Regions from separate parts of the Chryseobacterium sp. DZ-32 genome, predicted to be linked through region 2. Evidence: riboswitches for the same ligand, from Rfam matches in the RefSeq annotation. Region 2 holds a riboswitch; each other region holds the start of a gene.
The links. A riboswitch is a leader RNA that binds a small molecule or an ion and turns the genes downstream of it on or off. The one in region 2 is predicted to bind cobalamin.
Positions count from the first base shown of each region.

Region 1: linked by a shared signal. The riboswitch ahead of metE (5-methyltetrahydropteroyltriglutamate--homocysteine S-methyltransferase) and the one ahead of AC59HC_RS04520 (TonB-dependent receptor plug domain-containing protein) in region 2 are both predicted to bind cobalamin.
Region 3: linked by a shared signal. The riboswitch ahead of AC59HC_RS18945 (TonB-dependent receptor plug domain-containing protein) and the one ahead of AC59HC_RS04520 (TonB-dependent receptor plug domain-containing protein) in region 2 are both predicted to bind cobalamin.

Region 1 is NZ_JCAIOM010000005.1:35,171-41,960, reverse strand. It holds gene AC59HC_RS06830 (alpha/beta fold hydrolase) at 1-853, shown strand, start outside; gene AC59HC_RS06825 (VOC family protein) at 906-1,274, shown strand; gene AC59HC_RS06820 (hypothetical protein) at 1,375-1,917, shown strand; gene AC59HC_RS06815 (Lrp/AsnC family transcriptional regulator) at 2,001-2,462, opposite strand; cobalamin riboswitch at 2,658-2,843, shown strand; gene metE (5-methyltetrahydropteroyltriglutamate--homocysteine S-methyltransferase) at 3,017-5,320, shown strand; gene AC59HC_RS06805 (helix-turn-helix domain-containing protein) at 5,510-6,307, opposite strand; gene AC59HC_RS06800 (aldehyde dehydrogenase family protein) at 6,423-6,790, opposite strand, start outside.
Region 2 is NZ_JCAIOM010000003.1:173,643-180,432, forward strand. It holds gene AC59HC_RS04510 (cytochrome-c peroxidase) at 1-55, shown strand, start outside; gene AC59HC_RS04515 (transporter) at 68-1,015, shown strand; cobalamin riboswitch at 1,108-1,292, shown strand; gene AC59HC_RS04520 (TonB-dependent receptor plug domain-containing protein) at 1,402-3,435, shown strand; gene AC59HC_RS04525 (YncE family protein) at 3,432-4,565, shown strand; gene AC59HC_RS04530 (cell surface protein) at 4,579-5,772, shown strand; gene AC59HC_RS04535 (T9SS type A sorting domain-containing protein) at 5,809-6,790, shown strand, end outside.
Region 3 is NZ_JCAIOM010000019.1:70,800-77,589, reverse strand. It holds gene AC59HC_RS18965 (L-threonylcarbamoyladenylate synthase) at 1-531, shown strand, start outside; gene AC59HC_RS18960 (nuclear transport factor 2 family protein) at 639-983, shown strand; gene AC59HC_RS18955 (CCA tRNA nucleotidyltransferase) at 1,021-2,439, shown strand; gene AC59HC_RS18950 (YncE family protein) at 2,592-3,650, opposite strand; gene AC59HC_RS18945 (TonB-dependent receptor plug domain-containing protein) at 3,672-5,498, opposite strand; cobalamin riboswitch at 5,530-5,707, opposite strand; gene AC59HC_RS18940 (T9SS type A sorting domain-containing protein) at 5,845-6,790, opposite strand, start outside.

The DNA.
Region 1 (6,790 bases), on a different contig from region 2:
TCTATTCAAATTCTCTGCAGTATTGTTCTTTATTATTATCCTTGCCTCCTCTCTGGTATATGGACAAAAAATAAAACCTTCTGAAAGTGGTTATGCACCTGTTAATGGCATCAAAGTTTATTATGAAGTCTATGGCAAAGGAAAGCCTCTTGTACTGTTACATGGCGCTTTCATGACGATTGATTTGAACTGGGGTGAATTGATCCCGGAATTGTCCAAAAACAGAAAAGTAATAGCTCTTGAATTACAGGGACATGGTCACACGCCTTTTTCAGAAAGGAAATTATCACATGCTACTTTAGCCAGTGATGTTACAAAGGTAATGGACTATCTGAAAATAGACAAGGCAGATGTGGCAGGGTACAGCTTTGGAGGTGAAGTGGCCTATAAACTGGCTATTCAAAGTCCGGAAAGACTGAACAAACTGGTTATCATTTCATCAACCTATAAAACTAACGGATGGCTGCCCGAAGTAAATAAAGCTCTTGAAGGAATGAAACCTGAACTCTTTACAAACAGCCCTATGCATACTGCTTATAATGCTGTAGCACCTGATAAAACAAAATGGAAACCATTTCTGGAGCAGATGATGGCTTCTGCCGGACAGCCTTTTGACCTGGGTGATGATAATATCTCTAAAATTCCGGTGCCTGTCTTAATCATAGCTGGTGATAATGACGGATTGGATAAAACAGAACTTTCAAAAACCTATAAATTATTGGGAGGTGATGTTTTTGCAGATATGGGCGAATTACCAAAGTCCCAGCTGGCTATCGCTCCCGGACAAACCCATGTAAGCCTGATGATGCAGACGGCAATGATTGTGAATTATCTGAATGTTTTTTTGAAATAATAGAATGCCATCAAAGAATTGAAATCTGTTTATAAAGTTCAAAATCTATACTATGAATACAAAATTTGAGGCAGGAATTAATATTGCTATCAAAATTCCCAAAAATAAATACGAAAAAACGGTTGCTTTTTACAGGGATATTTTAAAATTGAATGTTGAGGAAAAGCCGATAAAAAATCCCACTGTTTCCAGAACCCACGAGGTGAAATTCGGGAATAATATCATATGGCTGGATTGTGTTGACAACTATACCCATTCTGAAACATGGCTCCAGCTTACCGTTCCCGATGTAGAAGCTGCTACACAATATCTGCTGTCAAACGGTGTGGAAACCTGTGACGAAATAGAAGAGCTTCCTGAAAATATGCACTGGATTACCGATCCTGCCGGTACCGTGTTCAATTTACAGGAAAGAAAATAGCCAAAAACAGAAGTGCGATGTAAAAAATTGCTTAAAATAGAGCTTTGCCCAAAATTTTAATATCTTTAGCCATCAAATCATTACAATTTAAAATATTTTTATGCAGACGAGACCATTCCATTTCATTGTCACCATCTTTTTTCTGGTATTAAGTGCAACTGCATTTTCACAGAAAACAGCCGTGTTGGGTTCTTTACTGGACAAAAACTCAGAATTCATATTCCCACAGACTCCGGATAAAATTTCAAAAGCGTTGAACGTAAAAACTGTTTTTTATGAAGATGCCAACGAAGAAAAATATGCAAAATGGCCTATGAAAACAGGACTGGAGCTTTATTGCAGCCTGGGAAAAGACAATAGTATCAATGAGATGTTTTTTGTGACTTCAGACAATAAATCTGTCATTGTGGAAGGGCTTCCTTTTGGTCTTGTTCTGAATAAAAGTACATTACAGGACAGTAAAACGAAGTTCGGTAAGTACAATGCCAAAATACAAAAATCGGGAGCAGACAGTGAATTCCCCGGAGGGTCCAAACTGGTTTTTAAAAAAGGGAAACATTATACAACATTGCTTTTCGACAGTAAGAACCTGTTAAAATCAATAGGTTTAACAACAGAACTAATGGATCCCGCAGCTAATTGAGTACTGAAAAAATTATATAATATAGTATCCGTCATTATTGACGGATTTTTTTATCCTCAGACGGCGTTGACTTTAAAATAAATCTATATCGTCAGTCCATGGTTGTTTTTTACCTCAGCCATCACAAAAGTACTGTGCGTGCTGCCGATAGAATCTACGGATCCCAGCTTGTTAAATACAAAATCCTGATAATGCTTCATATCCCGCACCTGCACTTTCAGAAGGAAATCAAAATCTCCGGAAATATTGTAACATTCCGCAACTTCTTCAATTTCTAAAATTTCTTTTACAAAATCATACCCCACAGACCGGTCATGAATTTTAAGTTTGATCTGGCAAAACACCGTAAATCCACGGTTCAATTTTTCAGCATCAAGAACTGCCGCATATCTTTTAACAAAACCTTCCTGTTCAAGCCTTTTTACCCTTTCGAAAACCGGTGAAGTAGAAAGGTTCACTTCTTTAGCGAGCTCTTTAACGGTAAGTTTGGCGTTTTTCTGGAGGAGCCTGAGCAGCTGTACATCCTTATCATCGAGTTGTTCCACAGAATATTATTCTTTTAAATGATTAAAACAGTCAAATATAAAGAATTATATGCTTTTATTTTTACTTTATGAAGTTTAATTTGCTTAATTATTTGTTTTATATTGTGTTTTTATTCTGTATTACTAATTTTACACAAAATTAAAAACTTTTACTGACAACCTTTGTTAAAGGTAAAAGTACAGTTCTTTACAGATACTTCATCAAACAGGAAAGGTTTTACTTAAGGTAGATTAATAGGGAATCGTGTGCAAATCACGAGCTGTCGCGCAACTGTAAGTAACCCACCAAAAGTTTCTGTCCTTGCAGATCCACTGCCAAAAGCGGGAAGGATGACAGAAACTGTTACAAGTCAGGAGACCTGCCTTTACTGAATTGACAATGCTTTCGCGGGCTGAAGCTTTGGGTCATACAGATGATATATCAGATTTTGTATTTTCTTATGAAGGGAAATACATTGTCTGCTATGTCACTATTTTCCTGAAACTTTTTCTGCAAAACATAACGAAGCATTTTAAAGAACTTCCCAATAAGTTTAATTAAAAAGTTTAAAAAAATGCAAACTCACATTCTTGGCTATCCGCGTATCGGTAGCAAAAGAGAACTCAAAAAAGCCTGCGAGCAGTACTGGTCAGGTAAAATCCTTTTGGAAGAACTTCTGAACACCGGAAGAACTCTCTGCAGTCAAAACTGGAATATCCAGAAAGAAGCAGGAATAGATCTTATCCCATGTAATGATTTTTCATATTATGATCAGGTATTGGATATGAGCCTTGTAGTAGGTGCCATTCCAACACGGTACCATGAAGTGGTGCTTAAAAAAAACAATACTGAGCTGGATCTTTACTTTGCCATGGCGAGAGGCTATCAGAAAGATGGATTGGATATCACTGCCATGGAAATGACCAAATGGTTCGATACCAACTATCATTACATCGTTCCGGAATTTTATAAAAATCAACAGTTTAAGCTGAGCTCAGATAAAATTTTCAATGAATTTGCAGGAGCAAAACAAGCTGGAATCAATGCGAAACCGGTTATTATCGGACTGGTTTCTTATCTGTTATTAGGAAAAGAAAAAGAAGAAGGATTTGATAAACTGGATCTGGCCGGAAATCTTCTTCCTGTTTATACAGAGATTTTAACCAAACTTCAGGAGCAGGGTGCAGAATGGATCCAGTTTGATGAACCTTTTCTGGCATTGGATTTAACAGAGAAAGCCAAAGAAACTTACCGTTATGTGTATGCCGAAATCAGAAAACGTTTCCCGAAACTGAAATTTATTGTGGCTTCCTATTTTGACGGATTAAAAGACAATACTTCACTTGCCGTTTCACTTCCTGTCAATACATTGCATGTTGATCTGGTTAGAAATCCTGAGCAGCTGGATGATATTCTGAATGTTATTCCGGACAGTCTAAACCTTTCATTAGGACTGGTTGACGGTAGAAATATCTGGAAAAATGATTATGAAAAATCCTTGTCTTTCATCAGAAAAGCTGTTGAAAAATTAGGATCTGAAAGGATTTTCATTGCACCATCATGCTCATTGCTTCACTCACCTTGCGACCTGGATTTTGAAACCAATCTTAACCCGGAAATTAAGAACTGGCTGGCTTTTGCCAAACAAAAAGTGGCAGAAGTTGTAATGCTTAAAGAGCTGGCTTCCGGAACGGAAAATGAACAGATTTTTGAAGCATTTGAAGAAAATAAAAAAGCAATTGAGAGTAGAAGAACTTCTTCTCTTATCCATAATAATGAAGTGAAGCAAAGAGCCAATGCTGTTACTGAAAAAGATGCTCAGAGAATAAACACCTTCAAAATCCGTAAAAAAGAGCAACAGGAAGTATTGCAGCTTCCTTTGTTCCCCACCACTACGATCGGATCATTCCCGCAAACCACAGAAGTAAGAAGCTGGAGAGCAAAATTTAAAAAAGGAGAACTGACAGCAGAAAAGTATGATACCTTACTGAAAGAGGAAACGCAGAGAACAATCCGCTGGCAGGAAGACATCGGAATTGATGTATTGGTTCATGGAGAATTTGAGCGAAACGACATGGTGGAATATTTCGGAGAACAGTTGGAAGGATTTGTATTCACTAAAAACGGTTGGGTACAAAGCTACGGAAGCCGTTGTGTAAAACCACCTGTGATATTCGGTGATGTTTCCCGCCCGACTCCGATGACGGTGTACTGGTCTCAATATGCCCAATCTCAGACTGAAAAATGGGTAAAAGGAATGTTGACAGGTCCGGTTACCATTTTACAGTGGTCTTTTGTACGTGATGATCAGCCTCGTTCAGAAACTTGTAAGCAGATTGCCTTAGCTATTCGTGACGAGGTTGTGGACCTGGAAAAAGCAGGAATCAGAATTATTCAGATTGATGAGCCTGCCATCAGAGAAGGTCTTCCATTAAGAAAAGCAGATTGGCAGAACTATTTGAAATGGGCCGTAGAAGCTTTCAGAATTTCAGCAAGCGGAGTAGAAGATGCTACCCAGATCCATACACATATGTGCTATTCCGAATTCAATGATATTATTGAAAATATTGCCGATATGGATGCCGATGTGATTACGATAGAATGTTCCCGTTCTCAGATGGAGCTGCTGAATGCTTTTGCAGATTTCAAATATCCGAATGAAATTGGTCCTGGAATATATGATATTCACTCACCAAGAGTTCCGTCAAAAGAAGAAATGACTGAACTGCTGAGAAAGGCTCAGAATGTCATTCCTGCCAATCAGCTCTGGGTAAATCCGGATTGCGGACTGAAGACAAGACACTGGGAAGAAACCGAAAAAGCTTTAATCGCAATGGTGGCTGCTGCCAAAGAAGCTTCAGTAGAATATGCGCTTTAGAAAACTTTTACAATAATTAGATTCAATAATTAAGATCGTGTTATGATTTTCATGGCACGATCTGTTATTTTTAAACTATTAAAATTTTTGAAGAATAAAGTAGTTGAAAATCGTTCTGATTTAAAGAGTAAGTAAACTTGTCTTCATAATCTTAACACCTAATAGGATCTTAATGGTTCAAAATCTAAGTTATTTTGCCTGTAAAGCAGTTGGCGGATAGCCAAATTGTTTTTTAAAGGCAAATGAGAAATGGGATAAATTTTCAAATCCAAGATCCAGATAAATATCAGAAACGGACTTTCCTTTTTGGCTTAGCAGAAAATGAGCTTCCTTTAATCTTCGAAGCTGCAGCCATTGTCTTGGCGGAATTCCGAATATCTTTTGAAAATCCCTTTTAAATGCAGACAGACTTCTCCCCGTTAAATAAGCAAAACGTTCTACATTGACATTGAAATGAAAGTTTTTATTCATAAAACTCTCAATATCTATTTTATAGGGCTCGGAAAAATCAAACAAAATATCCTTAAGACCGGGATCGTAATTCAACAGTAAGAGGAGAGCTTCTTTTTGTTTAAGCCTCAGGATTTCTTCAGAAGCAGGAAGATCTTCATACGGTAATAATGAGTACATAAAAGAATGTAATGCCTTTTGCTCCGGTTTTATATAGGCCTGGACATTGTCCTTTTTTTCTGCCTGATACCCATACTCACGGCTGAAGTCATGAAGCATGGCATCGTCAAAATAGATGGATATGGTTTTGATTTCCCCATTTTTGGGTGGATATTTTGCAAATTTTAATAAATGGTTTTTTCTGGCAGAATAGAGTTCTCCTTCTTTAAATATCGTTTTTGTGATGCCATCATTAAGTTCCATTTCCCCGGAAAGCACCAGGCCGAGGCTGTGAATTCGTGCAAATTGTTCTCCTTCCCTGAATTCTGAAAAATGACAGGAATAATTGATGGGAAAAGGAATATTATTTTCGCTCATAGCTCAGAAAGTTGTTTCTTGATCAATTCTTATTCAAACTTACAAAACTTTTCAGGATCATAGAATCTCCACAGCAAAGTAATCCTGAGAATATTTTGCTGTGAAGAAGATCATATTAAGCCAGAATCGTTTTGGGTTCCAGGTAAGCTTCCAGTCCGAATACACCAAACTCACGTCCAATACCGCTTTGCTTGAAACCACCGAAAGGAGCGTATGGATCGTGGGCAAACCCGTTAATACAGATTCTTCCGGCATCAATCTGTGCGGCTACACGTTCTGCATGTTCATGATTATCAGAACTGATATAAGCTGCAAGACCATAAGTAGTGTCATTGGCAATGGCAATTGCTTCTTCCTCATCAGCATAAGGAATAATAGACAGTACAGGCCCGAAAATCTCTTCCTGCGCGATACGCATATCATTACGGACATTGGTAAAGATGGTTGCTTTTACAAAATTACCGCTTTCAAGACCTTCCGGTT
Region 2 (6,790 bases):
CCTGAAAACATTATCGGATAAAAATTTTATATCCAATCCAAAATTTGCAGAATAATTTATAAAAGACATGAAGAAGATTATAGTGATAGTAAGTTTGATCCTGTTTAGTCAGTATCAGGCAAAGATCATCAGAGACAGTGCTTATATTGCTCCGGAAACTTTCAGCAGATTCAATTTTGATGATGACTGTGATGCTTGCGGCTGTGCAGCAGGAAACGGATCTTCCGGCTTTGAGTCATTGTTGAATCCACAGTTTGTCGGAATTAAGTATTTTGCGCAGCATTACAAAGCTAAAGAGAACTTGTTTGTAAAAGACCTTACCCAAGATCAGTATTTCAATACGCTGCAACTTTGGGGGAAAATTCCTCTGACTAAAAAGCTGAGTGTTTATGCGAGTCTGCCATTCCATTTTCATGAAAAGAAAACCATGCAGGGAGATATTAGAATCAATGGAATAGGAGATTTAAACCTGATGGGAATTTACCAGCTGATGAGCTCTAAAGATAATTTCCATCATCTGAGTGGAGGTTTGGGCGTGAAAATTCCACTTGGCAAGTTTGATGAAAAAGGAGCATCCGGTGTCAACCCTAGCTTTCAGCTGGGAACCGGAAGCTGGGATTATCAGGCCGCTTTGAATTATAAGTTTCAGAAAAATAAAGTAGCCGTATTGGTCAATACAGACTATATGATCAAAACAGAGAATAAGAAAAATTACCGTTTTGGAAACCAATGGAACTATGCAGCAACGGGTTTTTATCAGGTTGCAGGAAATGAAAAATCTATATTCTCTGTAAAAACTGGAGTTCAGGGAGAAGTCTACGCTCAGAACAAACAGTTTGATGAGGCACTGCCGAATACTGCTGGTAGCGCTTTGTACGGAAAACTGGGATTTGAAGCCTCTTATAAAAAGCTGAGCCTGGGAAGTGAAGTCATGCTTCCCATGTACACACGCCTGGCGGGAGGAGATATTGAAGCTCAATCAAGATTCAGTATTTTTCTGAATATTGGAATTTAAAAAGAAACCCTTGTTGAAATCATGTTAAAGCTCCTTCGGGAGCTTTAATTGTTTATAAATCATTATTTTAGTTGGGGATTAGGAATAATTATTTATCTTTGCCGGAATTTGGTGAGCCGTAAAAAGCTCTTAAAAGGGAATCCGGTGAAAATCCGGGACAGACCCGCTGCTGTAAGCTCCGCACCAAAGTTTTTGAAGAATATATCCACTGTTTTTTAATGGGAAGGATTTCAAAAATGGAGTAAGTCAGAAGACCTGCCAGACAATAATCGTTTGACGCTTTCGTGGAATAAAGCTTAGGACATCAATGATTCTGTGCAGTGACAGCTGTGCTTTGTCGTTGTATTCTTATACCCATTAGCGTCTTCATTACCCTAAATGAGCTAATGGCGGCAAAACTAACTACTTCTGCAATTCATAAAGCTGTTTTCACAATATTAGTGTTAACATCTCAACTTGTGTTTTCCCAAACTAAGAAAAAAGACAGTCTTCAGGAAGAGACCATTAAAGGAATCAATCTTTATAAAAAGAATTTTAAAGAAATCCTTCCGGCACAAACGCTGCAGGGAGAACAGCTGGAAAGACTGAACAGTCATTCCGTTGCAGATGCACTGCGGTATTTTTCAGGCGTTCAGATTAAAGACTACGGCGGATTGGGTGGTTTGAAAACCATTAATATCCGAAGTATGGGAAGCCAGCATGTAGGGGTTTTTTATGATGGAATTCAATTAGGAAATGCTCAAAACGGACTGGTAGATCTGGGAAGGTACTCTTTGGATGATCTGGAAGAAATATCGTTGTATAACGGACAGAAAAGTGAAATTTTTCAGCCAGCAAAGGACTTTGGCTCTTCGGGGTCTATCTATTTACAGCCTAAAACACCCGTATTTAAAGGAAATAGAAAAACCAATTTGGTGATAAGAGCAAAAAGTGCATCTATTGATCTCTTTAATCCTTCATTCCGGTTGGAACAGAAGATTTCAGACAAGGTTTCTGCCAGCTTCAGTGGCGAATTTATGCAGAGTGACGGAATTTACAGATTTCGGTATGCGAAGAAATACCCTGATGGGCAACAGGCCTATGATACCATTGCAAAAAGACAGGACTCAGATATCAAAGCAAAACGTTTTGAAACTTCTCTCAACGGAACTTTAAATAACGGAAGCTGGAATATCCGTGGCTACGGTTATATTTCAAACCGCGGAATGCCGGCACCCATTGTTAACGGGCGCTTTGAAGGAAGAGGAGCGAGACTTTCCGATGAGAATTATTTTGTACAGGCTAATCTGAGAAAAAAACTGTTCCCGAAATTTGAAACACAGCTTAAGGCAAAATTTGCCTACGATTATACCCATTTCATGGACACAGTTCGTTCGCAGTCTATTATTTATACCGATAACACCTATATCCAAAGGGAACTTTATCTTTCCTCTTCCAATATTTACTCAATCACTCCCAATTGGGATGTCAGCCTGAGTGGAGATTTTCAGTATAATAACCTGGATGCCAATCTGGATAATTTTTCTTATCCTACCCGCTACACTACATTGGTAGCATTGGCAACAACCTATCAGTGGAACAGATTCAAAATTATGGGAAGCCTTTTAGGAACCTTTACTTTTGAAGAAGTAAGAAAAAATAAAAGACCGGGAGATGCCAGAGAGTGGACACCTGCGGTGTTTATGAGCTATCAGCCGGAAAAAATTCCGGAGCTTACTCTAAGGGCTTTCTATAAAAGAATTTTCAGACTTCCAACCTTCAATGATTTGTATTATACCAATATCGGAAATACCTACCTGAAACCGGAATTCACCAATCAATATGATGTAGGATTTACTTATCAGAAGAATTATAACAACCGTTTCTTTAAAACATTTTATGCTAAAGTAGACGGTTACTACAATAAAGTACAGGATAAAATTGTGGCAGCTCCGAACGGAAGCATGTTCCGCTGGCTGATGATGAACCTGGGATTGGTTGAAATCATTGGTGCAGATGTGAATGTACAGACTGAAATGCAGCTTGGAAAAGTAACCCTCCGACCTTTGCTTTCCTACACCTATCAAAGCGCGAGAGATATAAGTGATCCGGAAGACACGTTTTATCGCAATCAGATTCCTTATACCCCATGGCATAGTGGATCTTTCAGTCTTATGGCAGATTATAAAGACTGGAGTTTCAATTACAGTGCAATGTACGTAGGAGAAAGATATGACGTGAATCAGGATAACATTCAATACAATTATGTGCAGCCCTGGTATACGCACGATTTGTCTGTTCAGAAAAAATTCAACTGGGCGAATCATCAGTTTAAAATAAGCCTTGAGATGAATAATATTTTCAATCAATACTATGATGTTGTCCTCAATTATCCGATGCCCGGAAGAAACTTTAAACTTATTCTAAACTTCACCCTATGAGAAAACTAAACTTTTATTTTTTATTTCTTGTGTTAGCTTTTCTTACTTCATGCCGTACAGATGAAATTATTGTCCGTCAGGAAGTAGTAGAAGGGCTTCCTTCAGAAAATACAGCAATAAAAGGCTTCTATATGCTTAATGAAGGGAATATGGGGAGTAATAAATGTACCCTTGATTTTTTTGATTACACCAAGGGAACTTATTTTAGAAATATTTATGCTGAAATCAATCCCAATGTGGTAAAAGAGCTGGGAGATGTAGGAAATGATATCAAAGTGTACGGAAGCAAACTTTATATCGTAGTCAATGTTTCCAATAAAATTGAAGTGCTGGATGCCAAAACGGCCAAACGTATTACTTCTATTCCATTACAAAACTGCCGGTACCTTGCTTTCAAAAACGGAAAAGCTTATGCCAGCAGCTACGCCGGACCCGTAGCGATTAACCCGAAAGCACCAAAAGGGAAAGTAGTGGAAATTGATACCACTTCTCTTTCCATCCAGCGTGAGGTAGTGGTAGGATATCAGCCCGAAGAAATGGAAATTGTGGGAAATACCTTATTTGTTGCCAATTCCGGAGGATATAAGGCTCCCGATTATGACAATACTGTTTCGGTAATTGATCTGAATACTTTTACCGAACTCAAAAAAATAAATGTTGCCATCAATCTTCATCACATTAAAAAAGATAATTACGGTGATCTCTATGTAACCTCAAGAGGAGATTATTATAATGTTCCTTCCAGTCTTTATCTCATAGATGCAGCCACGGGAACAGTCAAGAAAGATTTTCATCTCTCCGTGAGTGAAATGACAATCGTAAATGATAAACTCTATTTCTATGGAAATGAATTCAATTACAATACCCACAGCTATAAAAAGACATTTGGAATCATTGATGTAAAAACAGAACAGATCATCGCCAACAGAATTTTTGACAAAGAATATGAAGATGCCATTAAAACCCCTTACGGCATTGCCGTAAACCCAATCACAGAAGATATCTACATGACAGATGCCAGAAATTATGTATCCATGGGATTTGTGTATTGCTTTGATAAAAACGGACACTTTAAATGGAAAACGGAAGGCGGAAATATCCCTGCCCACTTCGCTTTTTTATACAAATAACCAACCTTAAGACATGAACAGAAATACCTTTACTTATTTAAAAACCGGGCTTTTATCCTTTTTCCTTTTAGGAGCAATTGCCTGTAAACATGATGATGAAGACGAATTTACCTTTAACGGCCTTGATGATTCCTATACCATTGAGCGTTTAAAGGTTTTGAGTATTCCTACCAATGCATCAGGATCGGTTACTTGGATTATCAACGATTCTATTATTTCCCAAAACTCAGAACTTGAATTTATCAGTGTGAATGCAGATGCTTATCCTCTGACTTTAAAGATCAGGAATAAAGGAAACGAGCAGGTTTTTCATTCTAAAATAATTGTAACCAAAGAAAAAACACCTTATAGCAGATACATTTCCAAAGTACTGGAGTTCCGCCCTGCCGTAGGACAGTTTATGAATGAAATCCCGGAATATTTACCAGGGAATACTGCCGCGAATATGCTTCAGAAAGCCAATGAATCTTTGGTGGGAGGTAATTCAACCATGATCAGTCTGGGAGGATATGGAGGATATGTAGTGTTCGGTTTTGATCATACCATTCCGAATTTAAATGGACGTGATTTTAAAATACTCGGAAATGCATTCTTTGGAAATGATGCTGCGGATCAACGTTCAGGATCTTGCGAACCGGGAATTATTATGGTTGCCTACGACAGAAATAAAAATGGAAAGCCGGATAATGATGAATGGTACGAAATTGCAGGCAGTGAATATTTTAAAAATGCTACCGTAAAAGATTACAGCATAACTTATTTTAAGCCTGACGAAAATAAAACACCTGTAGCCGGAACTGAATTCTGGCAGACCGATGTGGAATATATCAAGTGGAGTGACAACCTCGGAAATCAGGGGTTTAAAACAAAAAATACATTTCACGTACAAAGCTATTATCCCTTATGGTATACTGAGAGTTCTTACGGCTTTTCGGGAACAAGACTCACCAATAATTTTTATGATCAGAACGGTGACGGATCGTATTGGGTAGGAAAATCATACGAGTTCGGATATGCAGATAATGCTCCGAATAATGATGAAGCTTCCAATATTGATATTTCATGGGCGGTAGACAGAAGTGGAAAATATGTAAAACTTCCGGGTGTAGACTTTATGAAAATATATACAGGAGTCAATCAGGAAGCCGGCTGGCTGGGTGAAGTTTCTACAGAAGTAGCAGGAGCTTATGATCTGCATTTCAAATAATAATTCAAGAATACAATTTATTTAAATTAATAAAAAATGAAAAAGTTTTATCTTTTTATGATGCTTTTTCTGTTTGCATGCGTATCCAATGCACAGATAAAAGTACAGGGTGTGCCCAGAAATGATATTTCAGGGATCAGTAATCTTAATACCACTGCCATCAGTTTTTCTGATATTCAGTATTGGGTAGGGTCGGGAACCAATCAGGCTGCTTTTGTAGTACAGTGGAACGACGGTAAAAATCCTGATGCGATGGTTTGGGGATTCAAATGGAACGGAAGTGCTACCGGAGAAGATATGCTGAAAGCTATTGCTAAAGCAGACCACAGATTATATACGTTGCTTTATCAGGGAACACAATTTGGATCAGCAGTCGGAGGGATTGGATTTGATCTGAACGGTCAGGGGACCAATGCCCTGATCAAAAGCGGAAATACCACTTATCCGTTATATCCGGTCAATGGTTTTGTCAATACGACAGCTTATGATTTCGACAGCTACACCATTGTAGATGCTGCGAACGATCACTGGCAGTCAGGTTGGACCGTGAACGGATATTGGGCGTACTGGGTAAAGAATCCGACGGATGCAGATTTCGGATATTCCAGTGTTGGAGCTTCCTCACGTGCATTGCAAAATGGTTCCTGGGATGTATGGAATTTCAATGTAGGATTTAATGAAACACCTGTTTCTTCTACCATGACTCCGGTTTCTCCATATGTAGCTTCTACAAACTATACCAACGGATATTTTATGGTGAACGAAGAATGGTTTGGTCATACCAACGGTTCTGTAAACTTCATTGATAATAACGGCCAGATCAATTACCGTGTGTACAGTAATGCCAATAATAATCAGGCTTTCGGGGCAACGACACAGTACGGAACAATTTATGGTGATAAATTTTACTTCGTATCAAAGCAGGCTGCTGATGGGGGAGATACTCAATATACTCCGGGAGGAAGATTGGTTGTAGCCAATGCACAGACCATGCAGAAAATTGCTGGTTTTAATAACA
Region 3 (6,790 bases), on a different contig from region 2:
ATATTAAAATCCGGCGGAACAATTCTTTACCCTACTGATACTATCTGGGGAATTGGTTGTGATGCCACCAATATAGAAGCGGTCAATAAGATTTTTGACATTAAAAAGCGCGAAAAAAACAAATCCATGATCATCCTTGTGGAATCTGAGAAAAGACTTCAGGATCTTGTGGATGTTCCTGAAATGGCCTGGGAAATTATTGATCTCAGTGAAAAACCGGTAACTATCGTTTACGAAAACCCAAGAGGTTTACCCAAAGAACTTCTTGCAGAGGATGGAAGTATCGGAATTCGTCTTGTAAAAAATGATTTCTGTAAAAAACTGATTACAAAACTGAACAGACCATTGGTATCTACCTCTGCCAATTTCAGCGGTGAAAAAAGTCCATTGAAATTCTCTGATATTTCTGAGGAAATAATCAGCCTTGTAGATTATGCAGTGGAAGAAGACAGAGAAAAAGTTTCAAAATACTCAGGTTCTTCGGTGATCAAAATATGGAATGACAACAGAATAAAAGTTCTTCGGGAATAAGAATTCTGAACTTTTATGTTTACTTTTTAGAGTCTTGTCAGTTCATATCGGCAGGATTTCTTTTTTTTAATTCTATCTTTGCAAACTCAACTCATAAACTATTTGCTATGAATCATCACGAATTTGCCCAAATGTGGATCAATGCGTGGAATTCTCATGATCTGGAGGATATACTTTCCCACTATTCAGATGATATTGAGATTACAACTCCTATGATTGCACTGGCTACGGGCGGTAAAGAAAGTTCTTTAAAAGGAAAAGAAGCTGTTCGTGAATATTGGAGAAAGGCATTGGATAAATTTCCTGACCTCCATTTTGATCTGATCCATTCCACAGCAGGAGTAGATTCGGTAGCATTATTTTATAAGTCGATTATGGATAAACATGCCGTTGAAGTCATGTTTTTTAATGAAGAGGGAAAAATTAGTAGAATGTATGCTCATTATGATTAATGGGTAACATACGTAGAAATTGTCACTATTATCAACGATGAAAATTAATCTTAATCAAAATAAGAATTTAAAACTATTTAAAATCATTTCTGAAGCAGCAGAAAGGAATAACCAGTCCGTATACATTGTGGGTGGTTATGTGCGAGATCTGCTGATGAACAGAAAAGCATCTACCGATATAGATTTTGTAACGGAACAAAGCGGTATCGAGCTTGCTCAGAATGTAGCTCAGGATATAGATCCGAAATTGAAGGTTTCCGTATTCAAAACTTACGGAACGGCTATGATCAAGTATAAAGAACTTGAACTTGAGTTTGTGGGAGCAAGAAAGGAAAGCTACACAGAAAACAGCCGGAAGCCAGAAGTGGAAGGCGGAAGTCTTGAAGATGACCAGAAAAGAAGAGATTTTACCATCAATGCGATGGCTATTTCTTTAAATAAAAATAATTTCGGAGAATTGATTGATCCTTTTAATGGGATTGATGATCTTGAAAAAGAAATTTTAAGAACTCCTCTGGAACCTGCGCAAACCTATTCTGATGATCCGTTAAGGATGATGAGAGCAGTGCGTTTTGCTTCCACTTTAAATTTTAAAATTGAGGAAAACTCTCTGAAAGCGATCCAACAGGAAGCAGAAAGAATCAGGATTGTTTCCATGGAAAGAATCATGGTAGAGTTTAACAAAATCATGATGTCTGAAAAACCGTCTATCGGATTGAGACTGATGGAACAAACCGGTCTTATGAAGCTTGTTATTCCTGAACTGATCGAACTGAAAGGCGTGGAAGAAGTGGAAGGACAAACTCACAAAGATAATTTTTATCATACGCTGGAAGTAGTGGATAATATTTCTGTGAATACCGATAATCTTTGGCTTCGCTGGTCTGCCCTTCTTCATGACATTGGGAAAGCTCCGACGAAAAAGTTTGTAGAAGGAACAGGATGGACTTTTCACGGGCATGAATTTTTAGGTTCAAAAATGGTAAAAACACTTTTCCAGAGATTGAAATTACCTTTGGGAAGTGACATGAAATATGTTCAGAAAATGGTCAAGCTTTCATCAAGGCCAATTGCGCTGATTACGGATGATGCTTCAGATTCTGCATTAAGAAGACTTTTATTTGATGCAGGAGAAGATCTGGAAGACCTTTTCACCCTTTGCAAGGCAGATATTACCACTAAAAATTCTAAAAAACAGGAGAAATTCAAAAGAAACTTTGAATATGTAGCGGTCAAGATCAAGGAAGTGGAAGAAAAAGATCAGGTAAGAAACTTCCAGCCGCCTATCACCGGAGAAGAAATTATGGAAATGTTTAATCTTAAGCCGGGCCGTGAAATTGGTATCCTGAAAGAGAAAGTGAAAGAAGCTATTCTTGAAGGTGAAATTCCCAATGAAAAAGAAGAAGCGACGAAATTTGTCATTGCTGAAGCTGAGAAACTGGGATTAACCTTATAATTCGATTTAGAAAAATATTAAAAAATCCGGCGGGATGTTCCATCCCGCCGGATTTTTTTTCTTAAGGAAACAAAGCCGGCCGGTTTCTTCGAAACCGGCCGGAAAAAAACACAAATGATGAAAAAATAAAAAATTATTTTTAGAAGTAATAATTATTGCGGGTTAAGGAAAGTTCCGTTAGCACCAAGACCACCTGTTTTAAGGGAAGTAAGCTTGGTACCCGTAGTTGCTGAATATACAGTCATTTCGCTTTCCTGAGTGAATTGTTTAACATCTGATGCAAAAATTCTACCATCAATAACATTAAATCCATAAAGCGTAAAATAAGGACCACCATCTGCAGCTGTTAATAGCGGGCTTGCAGGAACTGTTGGTGTAGCTAAACTTGTTGTATACACTTTATTGGCAGAACTGAAATAGATTTTATCATTATCAATCTGAAGATTGGTAGCACTTGGAATTCCTGTCAACGTAACTACCGGTGTCATAGCCCCTGTGCCGGAGATTTTATAGATATAAGAATCAGTAGCTGTAGAAGAAATTGTATATACATTGGATTTGTATGAAATAGTACTGTTAATCTTACCATTCGGAACAGTAAGTTCAGTTTTACTGTCATTAGAAGTATTGATATAAGTAATCATATTTCCATATCCGGAAGTAGCATTCTGCACAAAAATATTTCCACCTGCTTCTACTGCTTTATCAGCCCCGCCTGTCATCGTGATTTTGCTTACAAATGAATAGTCGGAAGCCTTATATTTTGTTACACTTGTTGCATTCGTAGAGAAGTTTAGATTAGCAACATAGATAAAATCATTAGCAAAAGCAATTCCTCTCGGGTTATCAATCTGATTAGTGATTACTCCTAATTTCTTAAATGTATAACGGTCTACTACAACAATTTTGTTTGAGTTATTGATCACAAGATAAGCCTTATTTCCATTAAGACCAATGGTCTGAAGAACGTCACCCAGAATTTCTTTATTGTTATTGTACCCATATACGTCATCCTGCTTTAAGCTTAAATCTCTTGTCAGGAATGTTACTTTAGCACCCTGGCTGTTAAAATTACCTTCATTAGAGATAAAATATCCGTTCTGGTAAGTGATCGGAGAAATTTCAAACTCGGCAGAGTCACTTGTACATGAAGACATATTAAACAATAGTACAACTGCAAATAAGACAGTTAAAAGTTTAGTTATTTTCATAATTTATTCAATTTTAATTTATTAAAAATTTATTGCTGCATACACACTATAGTTTCTTTTTGGTAAAGGATAGAAAGAAACGGTTTTATAGTAGGTATTGGTTAGATTATTCACTTTAAACCCTAAGGTATATTTTTTTGCTAAGGTGGCAGAAACTCCCATATTTAAAAGAAAATAAGGATCTATAGCTTCTGATCTCTTTTCATCACTTGTGGTGTAGGTAACACCGTTCAGCTGTCCCTGTGCATAAAACCTGAAGAAACCATATTCGTAATCTATACCGGCATTTCCCCTGTGCATGGGAACGTAAGGTCTCTGCATCTTCGTTTCTTTATCGATAGCTTTTGCATAATAGTATGCTGCATTGGCTCTGAATTTATGATTTCCCCACTGCTTGCTGAAAGACAACAGGGATTCCAGCCCGTAAGATTCGGATTTATTGACATTGTATGCCTGCCAGTATCCCATAGCCGTTGGAAGCCATACAATAAGATCTGTGATGTTCATATAGTAGGGAGACAGAGTAAGTTTGAAATCTCCCACTTTGAACTCATTGGTCATATCCACCTGAGTAGAGGTTTCCGGTCTCAGATCTTTATTTCCTCCCGGTTCATAATAAATATCATTAAATGAAGGATATCTGAAGTTTTTGGATACGTTAATACTCAGATCATACCATTTTGCGGCGTTCCATTTTCCGGAGAATGAATACATAAAAGGAGACTTTACATCTTCTACAAAATCTTTTTTGAATCCTCCTTCAAAACGCAGATCTTTTGTTGCAAAATACCGCAATAATCCTGAAACAGAACCTATATTCCTGCTGACATTGGATATTCCGCTCTCGTACCCTTCTCCTTTATTAATCTGAAATTCTCCGATGATATTAAAATTCCATTTTGAATTCAGGAAATAATTAAAATCATTTTTAAAGATATAATTTTTCCCGGTTCCTCCACTGGATTTAGGTTGGTTTAACGAACCGAAATACTGAAAATTCTCTTCCGTATAGGCTGCTTTAAGGGAATTACTGAACTTCGCTTTGTTCCAGTCCCAAGAAAGAAGACTTCTTACACTTTGAGTTGTATATTTTGTTTTTGTTCCCGTTTCCTCATATACAGGATAATGCTGTGAAGAATCAAAAAACTGGCTTTGCCACGAAACCTTATGATCGTTTGTAATTTTATAGGATGCTCCTACATTGAACGTCGTATTGTAATAATTCCCGTTTCTGTTGATGTAATTCAGATCGCTTACCTTATAATCATTTTCACTTACAGAATAATTTCCGGAGGCTTTAAAACTGAACTTATCATTGCTGTAAGAACCTTTTACAAAGTTATTATAGGTATTAAAGGAAGCCACTTCAGAGAATAAAGAACCATGGAAGCCTTTATTAAAATCAAGAGTATTATTCAGGTGAATACTTCCCCCGATGGCACCACTTCCGTACACTACACTTCCTCCACCCGCTTTGATACCGATCTGATCATAGCCGAACAAAGCAATATTATTGATATCTCCCTGGCCTAAAAAATTAGAATTGATATTAATTCCGTTCCATACGAATGCAGTCTGCTGGGCAGTTGTTCCTCTGAAAGAAGGCGAAGAAACAGCACCACGGCCATTTTCTTTAATGAAAACCTGCGATTGAAACCTCAGAAGCTCCGAAAGATTACCGGAGTTTTTTTCAGCATCTTCTGTTGTAATTGTTTTTACGGGATGAAAAAGTTTCACCCTGTTCATCTGGTTGTCGAAGACATAAATAGTGTCAATAGTTTTCTCTTGTCCAAAAAGAAAACACCCATAAGATGAAAAAAGCAGTACTAAAGATCTTTTTATATCCATACTTTTTTACTTTTCCTCCGAAAGCAATATGTTTTTAATTATAATCCTGGCAGGTCTCCTGACTTTCGCATTCTGCTCCTTCCCGTTTTTACACAGTGGCGTTTTGCAGAAACTTGTGTTGCGATTTACAGTTGCGGGGACAGTCCGGGAGTTACACCCGATTCCCTTTTCATTCCAAAATACTGGAAACCAAAATTTTTGCAAAGATAGTTTTTTATATGTATTTGCCAAAAACCAGACTTTTCTATACAAAATATGCTATCCTTTTGTTATATACACAAAAAAGAACGGCCGCTTTCAATATTGAAAACAGCCATTCATCCCACTACTTTACTATTTATATATGTTACTTTTTAATAAATTTATAAGGCTCCTGTTGTACTCCTTTTACTGAATATTGTAAAATATAATCTCCTTTTGACAGGGATGAAACATCAATCTGTCCTTCTACAGTATCCAATGATTTTACCTTTTGTCCAACCATATTATAAATTTCTGCTTTCTCTATTTTTCCTTTTCCTTTAAAATACAGGATGTCAGCCACTGGATTAGGATAGATACCTATATTGTTTTTCTCTTTCACAGCATCACTCACCGATAAAAATTCAGAAGTATCCAGGTAAAAAGCAATCATCTGCCCTGAAGCATTCGTCCCTGACCCGGCAATTTTCTTTCCGTCCTGTGAAATTGCAAGAGGAAGTCCCATTGTTACTCCATTAGTGGCAATTCCTAAAGATGCCGCATAATCATTCAGGTTAATTCTCCCGGCGGCAGAGGTCCAGATAAAGCCTTCTCCTGACATGGGAGGAGCCCCAAATGCTCTGTAATACCCGATCACTTTTTTCCCATCAGCAGAAATCCCGGTGGCACCTCCTTTGAAGCTGAAAGAAGCATTAGGATGCGTTATATAAGTAAGTCCGCTCACAGCATTCCATACATAAGGATTAGGATTTGCCGAACCTATTATTGTATTTCCGTCAGCAGAAATTCCTCCTGCTTCTCCTACATGATTCCCATTATTATCTGTAATAAAACTTTCCACTCCATCCTGCCATTTTGCTCCGCTTCTTGTTCCAGTTGATTCATCCTGCCAGCCTACAATCACTGTTCCTGCTGCATTGATTGCGTTTGCTCTGGAGCTGCGTCCGGGAACTATACTTCCCAGATCTACCACGCCGTTTACTTCGTCCCATTTCACAGCATGCGCATTCGCTGCGGTGAGAAAACCAAGACCAACAATAGTATTTCCATCAGTCGACATTCCCCAGGTAGAGCTTACGCTGCCATCCCAT